Regions from separate parts of the Chryseobacterium sp. CS2K3 genome, predicted to be linked through region 4. Evidence: riboswitches for the same ligand, from Rfam matches in the RefSeq annotation. Region 4 holds a riboswitch; each other region holds the start of a gene.

Region 1 (4,521 bases), on a different contig from region 4:
ATATTAACAGTTTGAATAGCATTTTTTGTCTGTCTGCCATTTGTAAAAAAGAGCATCAGATTACAATGATTGTTGAACTCGCAATCATTATAATAAAACACATTGATATTTTCTTCTTTGCAGATGGGAATCAGAGCTTTGATAAAATGTTCTTTATCTGTTAAAGGCAAATTACAGTCAATTCTTATGGAAAAGTTTTCAGCATTATTTTTTTTAAAATCTGAACCTACCAGCTGAATAAAGCGATCTTCAATGTTTCCGAAATGGTCTCTTTCTATGGGAAAGGTTTGGGATCTTTCTGATGTAAAGGGAAGGTTTGAATCCATTGATGCAGCATTTTCCTGGATCAACAGTTCTTCTATTTCTAGAGCAAACTGAAAATAAAAATCAAAAAGCAGATGTCCGCCAATACTGATGATGATTTCGTTTCCGCTGATATTAAGATGTAAAAAAGCTTTTTTAAACTGATCTTTAAGGATTTCGAGTTTTTTAATAAAATCATTGGGATTATTCACGTAAACTCTTGCCACAAGTTCTGCCGCATTATCAGCATGACCTCCATATCCTTCAAAAAACTTAAAAAATCTGAAATTGTATAGGTTTTCAGGAAATTTAAAGTACCAATATACTCCTAGAATCATGTTGAATTGGGTTGATTAATTGCATAAAGATCAAATTTAAAGAAAATTTCATACTCTAAAACTTTCAAAACCCCTAAATTTGTGATGAATAAAAAATTTACGTGGATGTTTAGGAAAATTTCAATTGCGGCAGTTACTTTCATGTCCGTAGTTACGATCAATGCACAGAAGGTCAAAAATTCTCAATTGGAGAGACCCAAATTAGTAGTAGGTCTTGTCGTAGACCAGATGCGTTGGGATTACTTATACCGTTTTTATAATAAATATGGAAATGACGGTTTCAAAAGACTTTTGAATACAGGATATTCTTTAAATAATGTACATATTCCTTATGTGCCTACAATTACAGCTTTAGGACATACTTGTATCTATACAGGATCTGTACCTGCAATTCACGGGATTGCCGGAAACGACTGGACGGATAAGGAAACAGGTAAAGGTGTATATTGTACTGCAGACGAAAGTGTACAGCCGGTAGGAACAACGAATACGAAAACGGGAAGCCATTCTCCAAAAAATCTTTGGTCTACAACAGTAACTGATGAATTGAGATTAGCAACAAACTTCCAGGGTAAAGTAATCGGGGTTTCTTTGAAAGATAGAGCTTCTATTCTTCCGGCAGGTCATACACCTAATGGTGCTTTTTGGTTTGACGACAGTACCGGAAATTTTATTACAAGTACATGGTACATGAATGATCTTCCTCAGTGGGTGAAGTCATTCAACTCTCAGAATTTACCAGAAAAATTGGTGGCAAACGGATGGAATACTTTACTACCGATCAACCAATACACGGAAAGTGCTCCGGACAATTCACCTTGGGAAGGACTATTAGGAAGCGCAAAAACACCTACATTCCCTTACAATGATCTTGCTAAGGATTATCAGACTAAAAAAGATAATATCCGTTATACACCTTTTGGAAATACTTTGACATTAAAGTTAGCGGAAGCTTCTGTAGAAGGTGAAAAATTGGGTGGTGATAATATTACAGACTTTTTAGCAATCAATCTGGCTTCTACGGATTATGCAGGACATAAATTCGGACCGAATTCTATTGAAGTAGAAGATGTGTATATCAGATTAGATCAGGATTTAGCACAATTCTTCAATTACCTGGATTCAAAAGTTGGAAAAGGAGAGTATACTGTTTTCCTTTCTGCTGACCATGGTGGCGCACATTCTGTAGGATTCCTGAAAGAACATAAAATCCCGACAGGTTTCTTTGGTGAAGGTGCAGAAAAAAATCTTAACCAAAAGCTTAAAGATAAATTCGGAGCAGATAAGCTAATCAATGCGATTGACAATTATCAGATCTACTTTGACAGAAAAGTATTGGCAGACAGCAAACTTGAACTGGATGATGTAAGAAACTTTACTGTAAAAGAATTAGAAAAAGATCCTACTGTTTTATATGCAGTTTCTGTAGACAGGGTTCAGGAAGCCAGCATTCCGGAGCCGATCAAGCAGAGAATTATTAATGGGATCAACAGACAGAGAAGTGGAGATATTCAGCTGATTTCGCATGACTCAATGCTTCCTCCATATTCTAAAACAGGTACTACACACAGTGTATGGAATTCTTATGACTCGCACATTCCATTGATCTTTATGGGATGGGGTGTAAAGCAGGGAGAAAGTAACAAGGCTTATCACATGACTGATATTGCCCCTACTGTTTCTTCACTGTTAAAAATTCAGTTCCCAAGCGGAAATGTTGGAAATCCAATCACAGAAGTTATGGGTAAATAATTTATACAATTATTATCAATATAGAGCTGCTTTCAGGATTGGAAGCAGCTTTTTATTTTAGAATATATGAAAAGGAAAAGGGTAGAGCATAAGTTCCTTTTTTGGCTAATACGTTTAAAAAACTATCTTTGCAAAAATTTTGGTTTCCAGTATATTGGAATGAAAAGGGAATTGGGTGAAATGCCCAGACTGTCCCCGCAACTGTAAATCGCAATAAAAATTTCTGTAAAAAGCCACTGTGTAAAAACGGGAAGGCGCAGAAAGCGAAAGTCAGGAGACCTGCCAGAATGATAATCAATAAAACATATTGCTTTCGGAGGAAAAGTAAAAAGATATGAATATAAAAAGATCTGTAGTACTGTTTTTGTCGTCTTATGGCTGTTTTCTTTTCGGTCAGGAGAAATCAATTGATACCATTTATATTTTCGACAGCCAGATGAATAAGGCGAAGCAATTTCATCCTATTAAAATCATCACTCCTTCAGAAATACAAAAAAACTCCAGTAACCTTTCTGAACTGTTGAGGTTTCAATCTGATGTTTATATTAAAGAAAATGGTCGTGGTGCAGTTTCTTCACCTTCTTTCAGAGGAACTACAGCTCAGCAGACTGCTTTTGTCTGGAATGGTATTAATATCAATTCTAACTTTTTAGGTCAGGGTGACGTCAATAATATTGCTTTATTCGGATATGACCAGATCGGAGTAAAGGCTGGCGGAGGAAGTGTTACGTATGGCTCGGGAGCTATCGGGGGGAGTATTCACCTGAATAACACTCTTGAATTTAATAAAGGTTTTCATGGTTCTCTGTTTTCAGAGGCAGCATCTTTTGGTACTTACAATAACTTTGTTAAAGGTTCTTACAGTAATGAGAAATTCAGCTTTAAGGCTTCTTTAAACTATGCTGTAAGCGCAAATGATTATGAAGTTCCGGAATATATAACGGGTATTACACCATTCAAGAATATTAATGGAAGGTATTATAATACAACCTTTAATGTGGGAACAGCTTATAAAATTGCCCATGATCAGACCATTTCCTGGCAAAGTCAGGTGTTTGACGCTTCACAGCATTATCCTATTTACGAGTCCAATGGTAACAGAACGAAATATAAAGCTCAGACTTTACGAAGTGTAATTTCATGGGATGTTAATAAAGAAAATCTGTCCAATAGTCTGAAAGCTGCTTATACCGAAGATAATTTCCAGTATTTCTCGGCGCTTAATTTACCTAAATCGAGTGGTGCAGAAGGAAAGAACTATATTTTTAAAAACGATTTTAATTATTTCATTACTCCAAAGATTAATTTTAATGCTATCGGAGAATTCCAGGTGAATAAAGCACAAGGCTATGAAACCGGAATAGGAACGATCAGACGTAATGTAGGTTCTTTAGCGGGAATGATAAGATATTTTGTAAATAAAGATTTACGTTTTGAAGCAGGAATCAAGAAGGATTTTGTAGAAGGTATCTCTTCTCCGCTTTTGTATTCCTTTTCAGGAAGATGGAGTCCTTTACAATGGTATCAGGTGAGTGCCAGCTTTTCGAGAAACTTCAGATTTCCATCTTTTAATGATTTGTACTGGCAACCCGGCGGGAACCTGGATTTAAAATCTGAGACCTCTTCCAATGTGGATATGAATCATGAGTTTAGGTTTGGAGATTTTAAGATTAATCTGAGCCCTTATTATATGGAGATCAAAGATCTTATCAGATGGCTTCCTACTCCTTATGGATATTGGGCACCCGTCAATACAAATAATGCAGAATTTTATGGGCTGGAGTCTCAGGTAACCTGGAATAAAAATTTCGGAAGACATGGGCTGAAAATCAATGCAGGATATACGTATTCAAAATCTATTAATAAGGATACCCGGATGCAGATGACTTATGTTCCTTTACACAAAGCTATGGGGGCAATAGATTATAGATTTGATTTCCTGAAAATTTATGCTCAGGCGCTTATCAATGGGCTTACCTACACAACAACGAATGAAGATAGAGCAACGGCTATAGATTCTTACGTTCTTTTGAATGCAGGAGTTTCTGCCGATATTTTGAAAAAATATACATTAGGCTTTAAAGTGAATAATCTTACGAATACTGTTTATCAGACTGTAATTGATTAT
Region 2 (4,521 bases), on a different contig from region 4:
GCTAAGAGATATGAAAACAGATAAAAATGTTTTACTCTTAAAAACAGACATGGAATACGGTCATGGTGGTGCATCCGGAAGATTTGATTATCTAAAGGATATTGCCTTGGTTTATTCGTTCATGTTTAAACTGGAAGGAATTAATAAATAATAAGACTCTCGCAGATTTTGCAGATAACGCAGATTGATACTTTATGACAGAAAATGAAATTTCATATATTGTACGAAAGTCTATTTTCAAGGTTTATAACCAACTAGGTCCTGGTTTACTTGAATCTGTATATCAAAAAATTCTAATTTACGAATTAGAACAAAATGGGTTAGAGGTTAAATCTGAAGTGATACTTCCCCTTTATTATGACAATAAAAAATTTGATATTAATTTTAAAATTGACATTTTAGTGGAAGACAAGGTTATTTTAGAATTAAAATCTGTAAAAGAACTTGATAATGTTTATTACAAACAATTATATACTTATTTGAGATTGTCGGACAAGAAATTGGGATTATTAATTAACTTTAATACAACCAATATTTTAGATAGTATAAAAAGAGTTGTAAATAATCTATAAAGATGATTATGATCGTATTCATCTGCTAAATCAAACTAATCTGCGAGAGATAAAAATAATATACGCAGATTTTGCAGATAACGCAGATTCATACCGAGATGAATTAGAAAATAAAAAGTAAAATAAATCAATATAAATCTTATGAGAAGAAAAATAGTTGCAGGAAACTGGAAAATGAACAAAAATGTAATTGATGCACAACAATTAATGATTCAGTTACTAAGCTATAAAAACAACAATGCAACCAATTGTGAAGTGTGGATTGCTCCCCCATCTTTATATTTAATGATGGCAAAAGACATCTTTGAAAAGGATGAAATCGGAGTATTTTCCCAAGATATGAGTGAGCACGAAAGTGGTGCATACACTGGAGAAATTTCTGCTGACATGCTTGAATCTATCGATGCTACCGGTTCATTAATTGGACACTCTGAAAGAAGACAATATCATGGAGAAACGGATTCTCACTGCAACAGAAAGGTAAAATTAGCTTTAGATAAAGGGCTTACTCCAATCTACTGTAACGGGGAAACTCTTGAGCAGAGAAAAGCTGGACAACACCTTGAAGTAGTGAAAAATCAAACTGAAGTAGCTCTTTTCACACTTACTGCTGAGGAGATCAAAAAAGTAGTAATCGCTTACGAACCTGTATGGGCAATCGGAACGGGCGAAACGGCAAGTCCGGAACAAGCTCAGGAAATTCACGCTCATATCAGAAATATTATTGCTTCTAAATACGGACAGGAAGTTGCTGATGAGGTTTCTATTCTTTACGGAGGTTCTGTAAAGCCGGATAATGCGAAGGAAATTTTCTCACAGCCTGACATTGATGGTGGTTTAATTGGAGGTGCTGCTTTGAAATTAGAGGATTTCTCTAAGATTATTGAAGCGTTCAATTAATTGATAAGAACAATATAAAAATAAAGCCCTTGGATTACTTCCAGGGGCTTTTATTATAAGTTTTGGCGAAAGCCAATGGAAGAAGGTGTTATTATTTTTTTAAACAGGCTAAAGACCGTTTTTATTGAATTCTTTAATGATCAAATAAAAAGCGGCGAAATAAATTCCGCCACTTTTCTTTAAAAAAAATCTAATTATTGAATATCGACTATATACATAGTTCCTTTGTCAACCTTTCCTGTTTTAGGAAGTATTTTAGCTTTAGGATTTCCCGCTCCGTCGTCTACTACTCCAAAGTCATCATCATTGAAAACAGCAAGCTTATTATTTCCTAAATACACGATTCCCTCAAATTTATCATGTTCATATCCCAGTTTGGCAACAAGATCTACAGCAATTTTTTTAGAAACAGGTTTTATTCCAGCTGTGGTAAGTTCATCCCAAGAACACTGTTCTAATGCTTTACCATTTACCTTCATTCCGTCTACGGCTGCAATGTCAGCTCCGGTTACCTCTGTGGCATCACTAAGGTTTATTCTGTATACTTTTTTTATGCCACCCTGAGATCCGTAATTACCATCTCTTTCAATGACAAGAAATTCATTATTTCCTAATGCTGTAATGTCACAAACTGAATCAGAAGCACCACCATCCTGCTTATACAGATATTGTTTTGTTTTTCCTGTAAGAATATCAAATGTTACAATTCTTGTTAAAGTCTTATTTGTTGCCAAGGCTTTTGTTGGAACATACATCATAGATTGCATGGTTCCTACCAATGTTTTACCGTCCGGAGTAATGCAAAGCCCTTCCATTCCTCTGTTGGCTCTCCTTTTAGCTAAAACAGCAGGCAGTTTTCTCGTTCCTGTATTCACACCTATCGGGCTTATTCTTTCCATTTCCACTCCTTCTGCACTGTAATGAACGATATGGGGTCCGTACTCATCGGAAACCCAGAATGTACCATCCTGTGCAGCCACAATACTTTCACTGTCTAAACCATAATTATCCGTTCCCAGAATATTACCTGCTGCATCATAAGCCACTTCACCAGTACTCCCCATTCCTATAGGATTTGGTAAGCCTGTAATGGGTTGTCCGGACGGATTTTTAAGTTTGATATATTTAATAACCTCTATTTTTCCTTCAGCATTGATTTTAAAATGCATGATAGTTGGAGTAAAATTAGGTGTTAAAAATTTTTTCCCGTTTAGGTAATCTGTATTCGGACCACGGTCAGTAATCACATAGAACTCACCTTTTCTTGTTGGATGAGCTGCTGCTCCTGAGCCAAATCCTCCGTTGATTACATCTACTCCGTTTATTGTTACCAGGTTTGTAAAAGGAAATTCCTGAGGCAGTTTTGAGTAATTAACATCCTGATTATTTACATTATCATCATCTTTACTGCAAGAGAATAATGCAGTCATCACCAAAGCGGAAAATATTAGTTTTTTCATATTAACTTTTATGGCGCGAAAGTATAAATTGATTATAAACTGATCTTAAACCTATTGATAATTGTATTTTAACAATAGATTCCCTAGATGAATTGAATATAAACAGAAAAAAAACAACTCTCAATCCGAAAACCCAATTATTATTCTCAATTTATTATTAATCAACAAATTCCTATTTCATAAATAAGATTCACTGATAAATAAAGTAAACGCAGATATAATTCACAAAACAGATTTCAGAAATTTATATGATATATTTGCAGCGTTTTTAAGGTTGAACACTGTTCATAATAGGGAATCAGGTGAGAATATTAGTCAAATCCTGAGCTGTACCCGCAACTGTAAGCTGTTTTACCTATAGCTGTTTCATACCACTGGATTTTATAACCGGGAAGGTCTGCTATAGGATGCGAGCCAGGAGACCTGCCTTGAATACCTTTTTAATATCAGGACTGGAGACTTTATCTTTTCCTGTACCTAAGTTTCGGGAATAAAACTTTAATTTAATTATATTATGAGAAAAATCTATCTTTTTTTCTTACTGCTTTGTACGCAGTTTTTCTTCGCTCAATTCACAGAAAACGATATTAAGTTTTGGGTGGGAACAGGTTCTAAAAAGGCTTACTTCATTGCCGATTTTAATGACAATAACACTCCAAAATCCTATGCCTGGGGCTATCGTTTTGATGCTGACAATTTAATGGCAGAAGATATGATAAATGCCATTGTTGCAGCAGAACCTAAAATACAAACAGATATTTTGTCAGGCTATCTATATAGTTTTTCATACAACCATCATACTCCAGGGACTGATGATTCCTGGATTACCTGGCATGGAACCAATCCCGAAACTATGTCTAATGAAAATTATGGTGCAGGATACACTTCTTTAACAGACGGGCTATGGTTTGGAATTACTTACGGATCCGATGTTATTAGTATCGACACCCCACCATCAACTCCCGTACCGGCATACAGCTCTCAATGGTATACTTCATCTCAAATTACCAATTGGATTGGAACAGGAACTAATAAAAGCCTTGTTGTTATAGATTTCGGAACAGATAATACCAATGGTAACGCTAATTCTTTTGTTTTTGGAATTAAATATAACGGAAATATTACCGCGGAACAGGCTTTACAGCTTATTCAGTCTCAAACTTCATATTTCAGCTTTACAAAGGCTAACAACGAGCTTTCAAATTTATCACTAAATACTTTTTCAGGAGCTGGAAATTGGAAGCTATATAAAGGAAATGATCTTTCAAGCTGGCAGAAGAAAACAGATCTCAGCCAGATAGAACTGAATAATAATAGCTGGTTAGGATTAAGTTTTGGAGAAAGAAGACCCTTCACTCCTACTGAAGCAAGTGATGCGACGCTGTCTGTGGCTTCTGTTAGCAAGAAAACATTCAATATTTATCCTAATCCGGCAAGTGATTTTATACAAATTGAAACTCCTGAAAATATCATAGAGACGAATATTTACTCATCTTTAGGACAAAAAGTAATGACTTCCCAAGAGAAAAAGATCAATGTTAAATCTTTAAATGCAGGTGTGTATTGGATGGAGATTAAGACGAAAAATG
Region 3 (4,521 bases), on a different contig from region 4:
AGTTTTACTATTTATATAAGAAAGCAAAGTGTGCCGGGATATTTCCGCCCTCTGTTTTCCATTTGAACTTCCCGTTTTTGTCGAAGCAATAGACAAACCCCATGGATACATAATTTCGGGCATCTGTAATGTAAATATCTTCTGTGATGGGATTTACTGCGATTCCGTAAGGGGTTTTGATGATGGATTCATATTCGGAATCAATAATTTTATTTGAAATCACCTGCTCGGTCTTTACGTCAATGATCCCGAATGTCTTTTTGTAGGTATGGGTATTATAATTGAACTCATTTCCATAGAAATAAAGCTTGTCATTCACGATTGTCATTTCATTGACAGCCATATGGAAGTTTTTCTTAATGGTTCCCGTAGCAGCATCGATTAAATATAAATTGGAAGGAACGTCATAATAATCTCCTCTTGAGGTCACATACAGATCTCCATAATTATCTTTTTTAAGACGGTGAAGATTGATAGCCACATCAATTTTCTTTGTTTCTGTAAAAGTGTTCAGATCGATTACGGATAAGGTTTTGTCATAATTCGGAACCATATATCCTCCTGAATTTGCTACAAAAAGCTGATTGCCTACAACTTCTATCTCTTCCGGCTGGTAACCTACCGTTGCTTCACGTTGTATTGAAAGGGATACGGTATCAATTTCCACTACTTTTCCTTTGGGAGCATTGGGGTTGATATCTACAGGTCCTACATAACTACTGGCATAGGCTTTTCCACCTTTGAATGTTAAATATCTACAGTTCTGAAGAGGAATAGATTTAATACGTTTTGCTGTTTTAGCATCCAGCACTTCTATTTTATTGGAAACATTAACCACAATATATAGCTTACTTCCATAGATCTTAATGTCATTTCCTACATCTCCCAATTCTTTTATAACTTCAGGGTTGATCTCGGCATAAATATTTCGGTAATAGGTTCCTTTTGTGTAATCAAAGAAGTCCAGTGTACATTTATTACTTCCCATATTGCCCTCATTCAGGACGTAGAATCCTTTGATTGCAGTATTTTCAACAGGAGCAAGACCGTCCACCACTTCTATTGGAATGATTGTGTCATCTGTACGACAGGCTGTAAAACATAGCAATGCAAAAAACAAAAAGTATAAATTCAGCTTTCTCATAATGTAAAATTTAAAGAGAGTTTAAAGTTTCTTCCCAGCATAGGGTAGTTGCGTACAACATCATAATATTGGTTAAAAACATTATTCATTTCAATATTGACCTTAAACGGATGCCCGTCAAGATTAAATTTCTTCTGAACAGAAAGATCATGAGTATACCAAGGCTGAATAAAATTGGCTCTGATATTATCAAGCTGTCCGTCATAGCGTTTCCCTACATAGATGGTACTATAGTTGAAACTCCAGTCTTTGTAATCTGCCATCAGGGTAAATGAACCGGTATGCCATGGTATATAAGGAATCTGCTTATTATAAAATGTATCACCGGTATCAATTCCCGATCCTTTATTAGTCTTGTCTACAGCCTTCTGATAGGTATAAGACAATAATGGTTTCAATTTCACCTGCCCAAGCATTAGTTCAGTCTGAACATTCACATCAGCTCCGATAATTTCAACTCTTCCAAGATTAAGCATCATCCAGCGGAACAAATTTTGTTGTGCCATTGCAACGATCTTGTCTTTTACCCTGTTATAGTATCCGTCAACCTTGATGTGAAAAGCCTTCAAGACAGCGTTATCATTTTTTTTCTGATAGGTAAATCCCAGATCATACTGATACGTAAATTCCGGTTTCAGGTAGGTACTTCCAATATTGGTATAGTACAAATCATTAAAAGTCGGCAGCCTGAAAATCTGTTTATGAAAAGCCCTGATGGTAAGCTCCGGAATCGAAGCAGGCTGATAGCTCATAAAGAAAGATGGTGTCCATTCTCTTCTGTCATCAGGTCTAAGATTACGTTCTACTTCTTCAAAAGTAAAAGTACCCAAAAGACTTCCCAAGAATTTGAACCTGTTCCACTGATATGTGGTAGCCAATGCCACAAGTGTTGTATATCGGATAGGGAAAGAAAAGTTTTTTAAATCGGCATCCATATTATTATACTGGAAATCTCCGCTCAAACTAATATCCCAATTGGAATTGACAGAATATATATTGGAAGAAGAAAGATAAACTTCTCGTTGGATATACGTATTTTGTGCCGGATAAACAGCTTGTGATAATACAGTATCATTAAAATAAGTATAATCATAGGCAAATTTTGCCTTCAGCTGAGTTTCAAATTTCGGAAAGAGCTTTTTTCTGAGATTTGCCTGTACAAAATAATTTTCGTCTTTCATTCTCGCACCCCTGGCATCAAAACGGCTGTTCACAATAGGTGCCGGAATCCCACGATCTGAAATAAAGCCATAGCCGCGTACATTCCAGTTTCCGTTATTTAAAATTCCATTGACGGATGTTTCAAACCGTTTTGTTTTAATATCGGAATCATATCTTTTGGCAATCGTATCGTAAGCAGTCTGACCATTGGAGTATTTTTTCCCGTAACGATACTTGTAAACTCCGTCACTTTGGAGAAATTCAGCACTGAAGCTACTGGAGACCTTCTCTGAAAGCTTTTGCTCGAGGCGGAAAGAAGGATTAAACAGATCAATAGAGGCACTTTTGGCTCTTATAATAAGGTTTGTTTTTTTCGTTCCTTTAAATACAGGAGTTTTTGGCTGCAAATAAATAGATCCTGAGGAACCGAAATCCTTTGCAGGCTGAAAGATTTCACTTTTCTGCCCGTTATATAAGGATATTTCTTCCAGATCATCCAGAGAGTATCTTCCTAAGTCTACCACTCCATTCTGAGCATTTCCTAGCTGAATCCCATCATAGAAAACTCCCACGTGCTGGCTTCCCATACTTCGGATATTAACGGTCTTCAAACCGCCCATTCCTCCGTAATCTTTAATCTGAACGCCGGAAAAGTAACGAAGTGCATCCGCAACGGAATGGCTGTTCAGTCTTTCAAGTTCCTCGCCCTGCAAAACCTGAGCAGGAATGATTTCTCTAAAATTCTTTTTATAAATATTGACAGTCTTAATGGCTTCCTCTTTAATGCTGTCTTTTTTCTTCGATTGGGAAAACAGGAATTGTGATGTTAACACACATAATGTGAAAACAACCTTATGAAGTTGAGATGTAGTCAGTTTTGCCACCATTAGCTCATTTAGGGATAATGATGACGCTAATGGATATAAGAAAGCAACGACAAAGCACAGCATTCACTGCACAGCATCATTGATGTCCTAAGCTTTATTCCACGAAAGCGTCAAACGTTTAATTGTCTGGCAGGTCTTCTGACTTACTCCATTTTTGAAATCCTTCCCATTAAAAAAACAGTGGATATACTCTTCAAAAACTTTGGTGCGGAGCTTACAGCAGCGGGTCTGTTCCGGATTCTCACCGGATTCCCTTTTAAGAGCTTTTTACGGCTCACCAAATTTCGGCAAAGATAGACAATTATTAATATAATGCCACAAATAACAAAATGATTTACAATATTATAAAAGAATAACTCGGAATAGCTACTGCTGATACGGAATTAAATATATTGAAGCGACATTGTTATTTTAACTTCTTTCTTCAAAAATCCGCATTTGATACGCTCGTTGTAGAAATAAAAAACGGGATTATTCCAAAATAGAATAATCCCGTTTAATGTATAATAATTCGTCTCTTGAATGGGAGTACGCTATATTCCAATGTTTAAGAAAATACTGAAACGTGATTTTGCTTCAATATCTCCACCAGCCAGATTAGTATATGCCGGCAGCATAATTTCACTTCCCAGACTGAACTTTTTATAAGAAGCTTCAAACCCCAGTTTTCCATATAAAGCACTTCCTGAAGTATTGGGTAATGCTTCGTTAAACTGTTTGTTCTGATCATATACTTCTCCCTGAAGCCCGGCTTTTGCTGAAAAAATAGTCTTTTCATTTCCTGCGATCTGATAAAAGCCTGTAGCCGCATAATTCCACTGGTTTCCGAAACGGTAATGTTTTTTGTTTTCTGTTTTTACGGTATAATCTGTATTAATCAATACAGCTACTTTATTTTTCTGAAATTTATAATTCAATGCTGCCTGATAATCCCAGCTCCCGGTTCCCAACTGAAAACTCGGATTGACGCCAGATGCTCCTTTTTCATCAAACTTTCCCAAAGGAACTTTTATGCCCACACCTCCGCTTAACTGATGAAAGTTATCTTTAGAAACCAGCAGCTGATAAATTCCCATTACGTTAAGATCTCCAATTCCATTGATTTTTATATCTCCCTGCATGGTTTTTTTTTCATGAAAATGGAAGGGCAGGCTTGCATACACACTTAATTTTTTAGTTAAAGGAATTTTACCCCAAAGCTGTAACGTATTAAAATACTGATCCTGCGTAAGGTCTTTTACAAATAGGTTTTCTTTTGCTTTATAATGCTGGGCAAAATATTTAATCCCGATAAACTGGGGATTCAATAAGGATTCAAAACCTGACGAT
Region 4 (4,521 bases):
GCTTTCTCTTGGCTCTTAGTGAGCGTATATTATTTGAAAAAATTGACATTGATACAAGTATGTAGGCAAAAATACAAAATTTGAGATGGTTATTCAATGACCTGCAGCCTGTTTTAGCATAAAATTATGAGAAATATAGGTTGTTATTGATCAATTTTTTCAAAATATAAGATTTCAGACCTTTGAGAAATATAAATTATCTTTTTAAGGATAAAAAAATCTACCGTTTTACAGGTTGAAATATTAAGCATAAAAAAACTTCACTCCTTGTTGAAAAAATAACTCTACAATTCATAATTGGAAATATATTTTTTAACAAATAGTAAATCAATCAAATATAATTAAAAAACGATATTTACATAAATTACCAATTATATTAACGAAATATTAAATAGTAAAATTGTTTAATTATTTTATTCGAAAGAATATCAACATATAATTATTTGTCATATATTTGTGATGTATTAATCATATAAAATCTTAATCATGAAAAATTTCAAAAAACTAGACAGAAACGAACTAAAAACTATTTCAGGAGACGGACTACTTGATCCAATCGGAGGATTATTAGGAGGTCTTGGAGGTGTAATTGGTGGCGTTGTTGGCGGCCTAGGTGGAGTTATCGGCGGAGCTGTAGGAGGCGTAGGCGGTGTTGTTGGTGGCGTTGTTGGCGGTGTAGGTACTGTTGTTGGTAATGCATTATGTCAAACTCAGTGCGTTGTCAACGGTGTAATTCACATCAAGTTACTTGAATGTGGATCTACTTGCTAAGATAAAACGAACAAGCACTTAAAAAAGTATAACCGCTCTTTTCAGAGCGGTTTTATTATGTAAAAAATCCTTACTATATCGTTAATCCATGATTATTTTTCACTTCAGCCATCACAAATGTACTATGAGTACTACCAATAGAATCTACAGATCCTAATTTATTAAATACAAAGTCCTGATAGTGTTTCATATCCCGAACCTGAACTTTCAGCAGAAAATCAAAATCACCGGAGATATTATAACATTCGGCAACTTCTTCAATCTCCAAGATTTCTTTTACAAAATCATATCCTACAGACCTGTCATGAATTTTTAATTTGATCTGACAGAAAACAGTGAATCCACGATTGAGTTTTTCAGCATCCAGAACCGCTGCATAACTTTTAATATAACCTTCCTGTTCAAGTCTTTTTACCCGTTCAAAAACCGGGGAAGGTGAAAGGTTAATTTCCTTTGCAAGTTCCTTTACTGTCAATTTTGCATTGGTTTGAAGCAATCTCAGCAACTTCAGGTCTTTATCATCAAGCTGTTCCACAGAATATTATTCTTTTATAGTTTATAATCTATCAAATTTAAAGAATAAAATTCTAATTAAAGTAATTATTAAAGTTTTATTTGCTTAATAATCCATAAACAATTGATAATAAATTCTGTATTACTAATTTTACACAAAATTAAAATCTTCTATCAAAGGAAATCATTTGATAAAAGTATAGTTCTTTATATATCTTCATCAAACAGGAAAGGTTTTACTTAAGGTAAATTAATAGGGAATCGTGTGCAAATCACGAGCTGTCGCGCAACTGTAAGTAACATACCAAAGGCTTTTGTCCTTGTATATCCACTGTGTAAACGGGAAGGATGACAGAAGCTGTTACAAGTCAGGAGACCTGCCTTTACTGAATTGACAATGCTTTCGCGGTCTGAAGCTTTGAATCATACAGATGATATATTGTTACGTAGTTTCATGTAAGATGAAATTGCTGGTTATTTATATCATTTATATTCGGTTTCTTCTCTGTAAAAGCATTACGAAGCTTTCAAAGGACTTTTTTTAACTATAAAGTTTAATTAAAGTATCAAAAATGCAAACACACATTCTGGGCTATCCGCGTATTGGTAGCAAAAGAGAACTTAAAAAAGCCTGCGAACAGTATTGGGCAGGAAAAATTGTTTTGGAAGAACTTCTTACTGTAGGAAGAACTCTCTGTAATCAAAACTGGAATATCCAGAAAGAGACAGGAATAGATCTGATTCCTTGTAATGATTTTTCTTATTATGATCAGGTATTAGACATGAGTTTGATTGTCGGAGCCATTCCTACACGATACCATGAAGTAGCTCTTAGAAAGAACAATTCTGAACTCGACCTTTATTTTGCTATGGCAAGGGGGTACCAAAAAGACGGATTAGATATTACGGCAATGGAAATGACGAAATGGTTTGATACCAATTATCATTATATTGTTCCGGAATTCTATAAAAATCAGCAATTTAAGCTTACTTCAGATAAGATTTTCAATGAATTTGCAGGTGCAAAACAGGCGGGAATCAATGCAAAACCAGTGATTATCGGTCTTGTTTCGTATTTGCTTTTAGGAAAGGAAAAGGAAGAAGGGTTTGATAAATTGGATCTTGTTTCAAATATCCTCCCGGTTTATATTGAAATACTATCAAAACTTCAGGCTCAGGGCGCTGAATGGATTCAGTTTGATGAACCTTTTTTAGCTTTAGATATAACAGACAAGGCAAAAGAAGCGTATCTTAAAGTTTATGCTGAGCTTAGGAAGCAATTTCCTAAATTAAAGTTTATCATCGCAACGTATTTTGAAGGATTAAAAAATAATTTGTCCCTTGCCGTTTCACTTCCTGTAAATGTTCTGCATATTGATCTGGTAAGAAATCCTGAACAGTTAGAAGAAATACTCCAGTCTATTCCTGACAATCTGGGATTATCTCTTGGAATTGTAGACGGAAGAAATATTTGGAAAAATGATTATGAAAAATCTTTATCCTTCATTACAAAGTCTCTTGAAAAATTAGGATCTGAAAGGGTTTTCATTGCTCCATCTTCATCATTGCTTCATTCTCCATGTGATTTAGAATTTGAAACGGACCTTGATCCTGAGGTTAAAAACTGGCTAGCCTTTGCAAAACAAAAGGTAAAAGAGGTTGTAGATCTTAAAGAATTGGCATCTGGTACAGAAAACTCAGCTGTTCTCACAAATTTTGAGGAAAATAAAAAGGCTATTTCAACCAGAAAAACATCTTCACTCATCCACAATGAAAATGTGAAACAAAGATCTGAGGCTGTAAGTGAAAGGGATTCGCAAAGGAAAAATACGTTCCCAATCCGTAGAAAAGAACAACAGAAAGTCTTACAATTACCATTATTTCCCACAACTACCATCGGGTCTTTCCCTCAAACAACAGAGGTAAGAAACTGGAGGGCAAAATTTAAAAAGGGAGAATTAACAGCTGGAGAATATGATGCTTTATTAAAAAAAGAAACACAAAGAACTATCCGCTGGCAGGAAGAAATAGGAATAGATGTTCTTGTTCATGGTGAATTTGAACGTAACGATATGGTGGAATATTTCGGAGAACAATTAGAAGGTTTCGCATTTACGAAAAATGGGTGGGTTCAAAGCTACGGAAGCCGTTGTGTAAAGCCTCCGATTATCTATGGAGATGTTTTCAGACCTGATCCGATGACGGTGTATTGGTCTCAATATGCACAATCTCAAACTAATCAATGGGTAAAAGGGATGTTAACAGGACCTGTTACCATTTTACAATGGTCTTTTGTACGGGATGACCAACCACGTTCTGAAACCTGTAAGCAGATCGCTTTGGCAATTCGCGATGAAGTAAATGATCTTGAAAAAGCAGGAATCCGAATTATCCAGATTGATGAGCCGGCAATACGTGAAGGACTTCCTTTAAGAAAATCTGATTGGCAAAACTATTTGAAATGGGCTGTAGAAGCTTTCAGAATCTCATCAAGTGGAGTAGAAGATGCTACTCAAATTCATACGCATATGTGTTATTCTGAATTCAATGATATTATCAAAAATATCGCAGATATGGATGCTGACGTGATTACCATAGAGTGTTCACGTTCACAGATGGAGCTTTTGAATGCCTTTGCAGATTTTAAGTATCCGAATGAAATCGGTCCGGGAGTTTATGATATTCACTCACCAAGAGTTCCATCCAAAGAAGAAATGATTGAGTTGCTAAAAAAGGCTCAGGATGTAATTCCTGCTCATCAGCTTTGGGTAAATCCTGACTGTGGATTAAAAACCAGACATTGGGATGAAACCGAGAAAGCTTTAATTGCAATGGTGACTGCTGCTAAAGAAGCTTCTTTGGAATATTCAGTTTAATTATTCAATACATATAAAAATAATAAGCATCCGTCTGGATGCTTATTATTTTTTATCAATTTTTCTAATCATGTTTATAAATTCTGAGAAACAAAATCAGATTTACTTCACTGGAAACAAAGTTAAAAATAAATTATAACAATCTCATTTTCAATAAAATAAATTTACATAAAATTGATAAATATTTAGTAATAAAGTTGTAATACGACATGTTCTGTCGCTGTGCGTCTATATCTTTGTTATAGAGATAAGATAAGGAATCCCGGGAAATTATTGTCTTACTAAACCCAATTTTAATCATTAAATTATTATTTTTTATGTACAAAAAACAACTAGTAATCATTTTTCTTTTTCTATTTTT

The links. A riboswitch is a leader RNA that binds a small molecule or an ion and turns the genes downstream of it on or off. The one in region 4 is predicted to bind cobalamin.
Region 1: it holds a riboswitch for cobalamin, as region 4 does, so the genes downstream of both, AC5YGG_RS10740 (TonB-dependent receptor plug domain-containing protein) here and metE (5-methyltetrahydropteroyltriglutamate--homocysteine S-methyltransferase) in region 4, are expected to answer to the same signal.
Region 2: it holds a riboswitch for cobalamin, as region 4 does, so the genes downstream of both, AC5YGG_RS04115 (T9SS type A sorting domain-containing protein) here and metE (5-methyltetrahydropteroyltriglutamate--homocysteine S-methyltransferase) in region 4, are expected to answer to the same signal.
Region 3: it holds a riboswitch for cobalamin, as region 4 does, so the genes downstream of both, AC5YGG_RS00695 (TonB-dependent receptor plug domain-containing protein) here and metE (5-methyltetrahydropteroyltriglutamate--homocysteine S-methyltransferase) in region 4, are expected to answer to the same signal.

What each region holds. Positions count from the first base shown of each region.
Region 1 covers NZ_JCAKRW010000005.1:249,102-253,622, forward strand. The annotation lists gene AC5YGG_RS10730 (hypothetical protein) at 1-641, opposite strand, end outside; gene pafA (alkaline phosphatase PafA) at 747-2,393, shown strand; cobalamin riboswitch at 2,517-2,694, shown strand; gene AC5YGG_RS10740 (TonB-dependent receptor plug domain-containing protein) at 2,728-4,521, shown strand, end outside.
Region 2 covers NZ_JCAKRW010000002.1:221,182-225,702, forward strand. The annotation lists gene AC5YGG_RS04095 (S9 family peptidase) at 1-151, shown strand, start outside; gene AC5YGG_RS04100 (GxxExxY protein) at 195-572, shown strand; gene tpiA (triose-phosphate isomerase) at 714-1,472, shown strand; gene AC5YGG_RS04110 (esterase-like activity of phytase family protein) at 1,667-2,932, opposite strand; cobalamin riboswitch at 3,187-3,377, shown strand; gene AC5YGG_RS04115 (T9SS type A sorting domain-containing protein) at 3,447-4,521, shown strand, end outside.
Region 3 covers NZ_JCAKRW010000001.1:133,511-138,031, forward strand. The annotation lists gene AC5YGG_RS00690 (YncE family protein) at 8-1,144, opposite strand; gene AC5YGG_RS00695 (TonB-dependent receptor plug domain-containing protein) at 1,141-3,192, opposite strand; cobalamin riboswitch at 3,304-3,489, opposite strand; gene AC5YGG_RS00700 (transporter) at 3,726-4,521, opposite strand, start outside.
Region 4 covers NZ_JCAKRW010000015.1:57,683-62,203, reverse strand. The annotation lists gene AC5YGG_RS19500 (XRE family transcriptional regulator) at 1-49, opposite strand, end outside; gene AC5YGG_RS19495 (bacteriocin-like protein) at 487-771, shown strand; gene AC5YGG_RS19490 (Lrp/AsnC family transcriptional regulator) at 845-1,306, opposite strand; cobalamin riboswitch at 1,499-1,683, shown strand; gene metE (5-methyltetrahydropteroyltriglutamate--homocysteine S-methyltransferase) at 1,857-4,160, shown strand; gene AC5YGG_RS19480 (BspA family leucine-rich repeat surface protein) at 4,478-4,521, shown strand, end outside.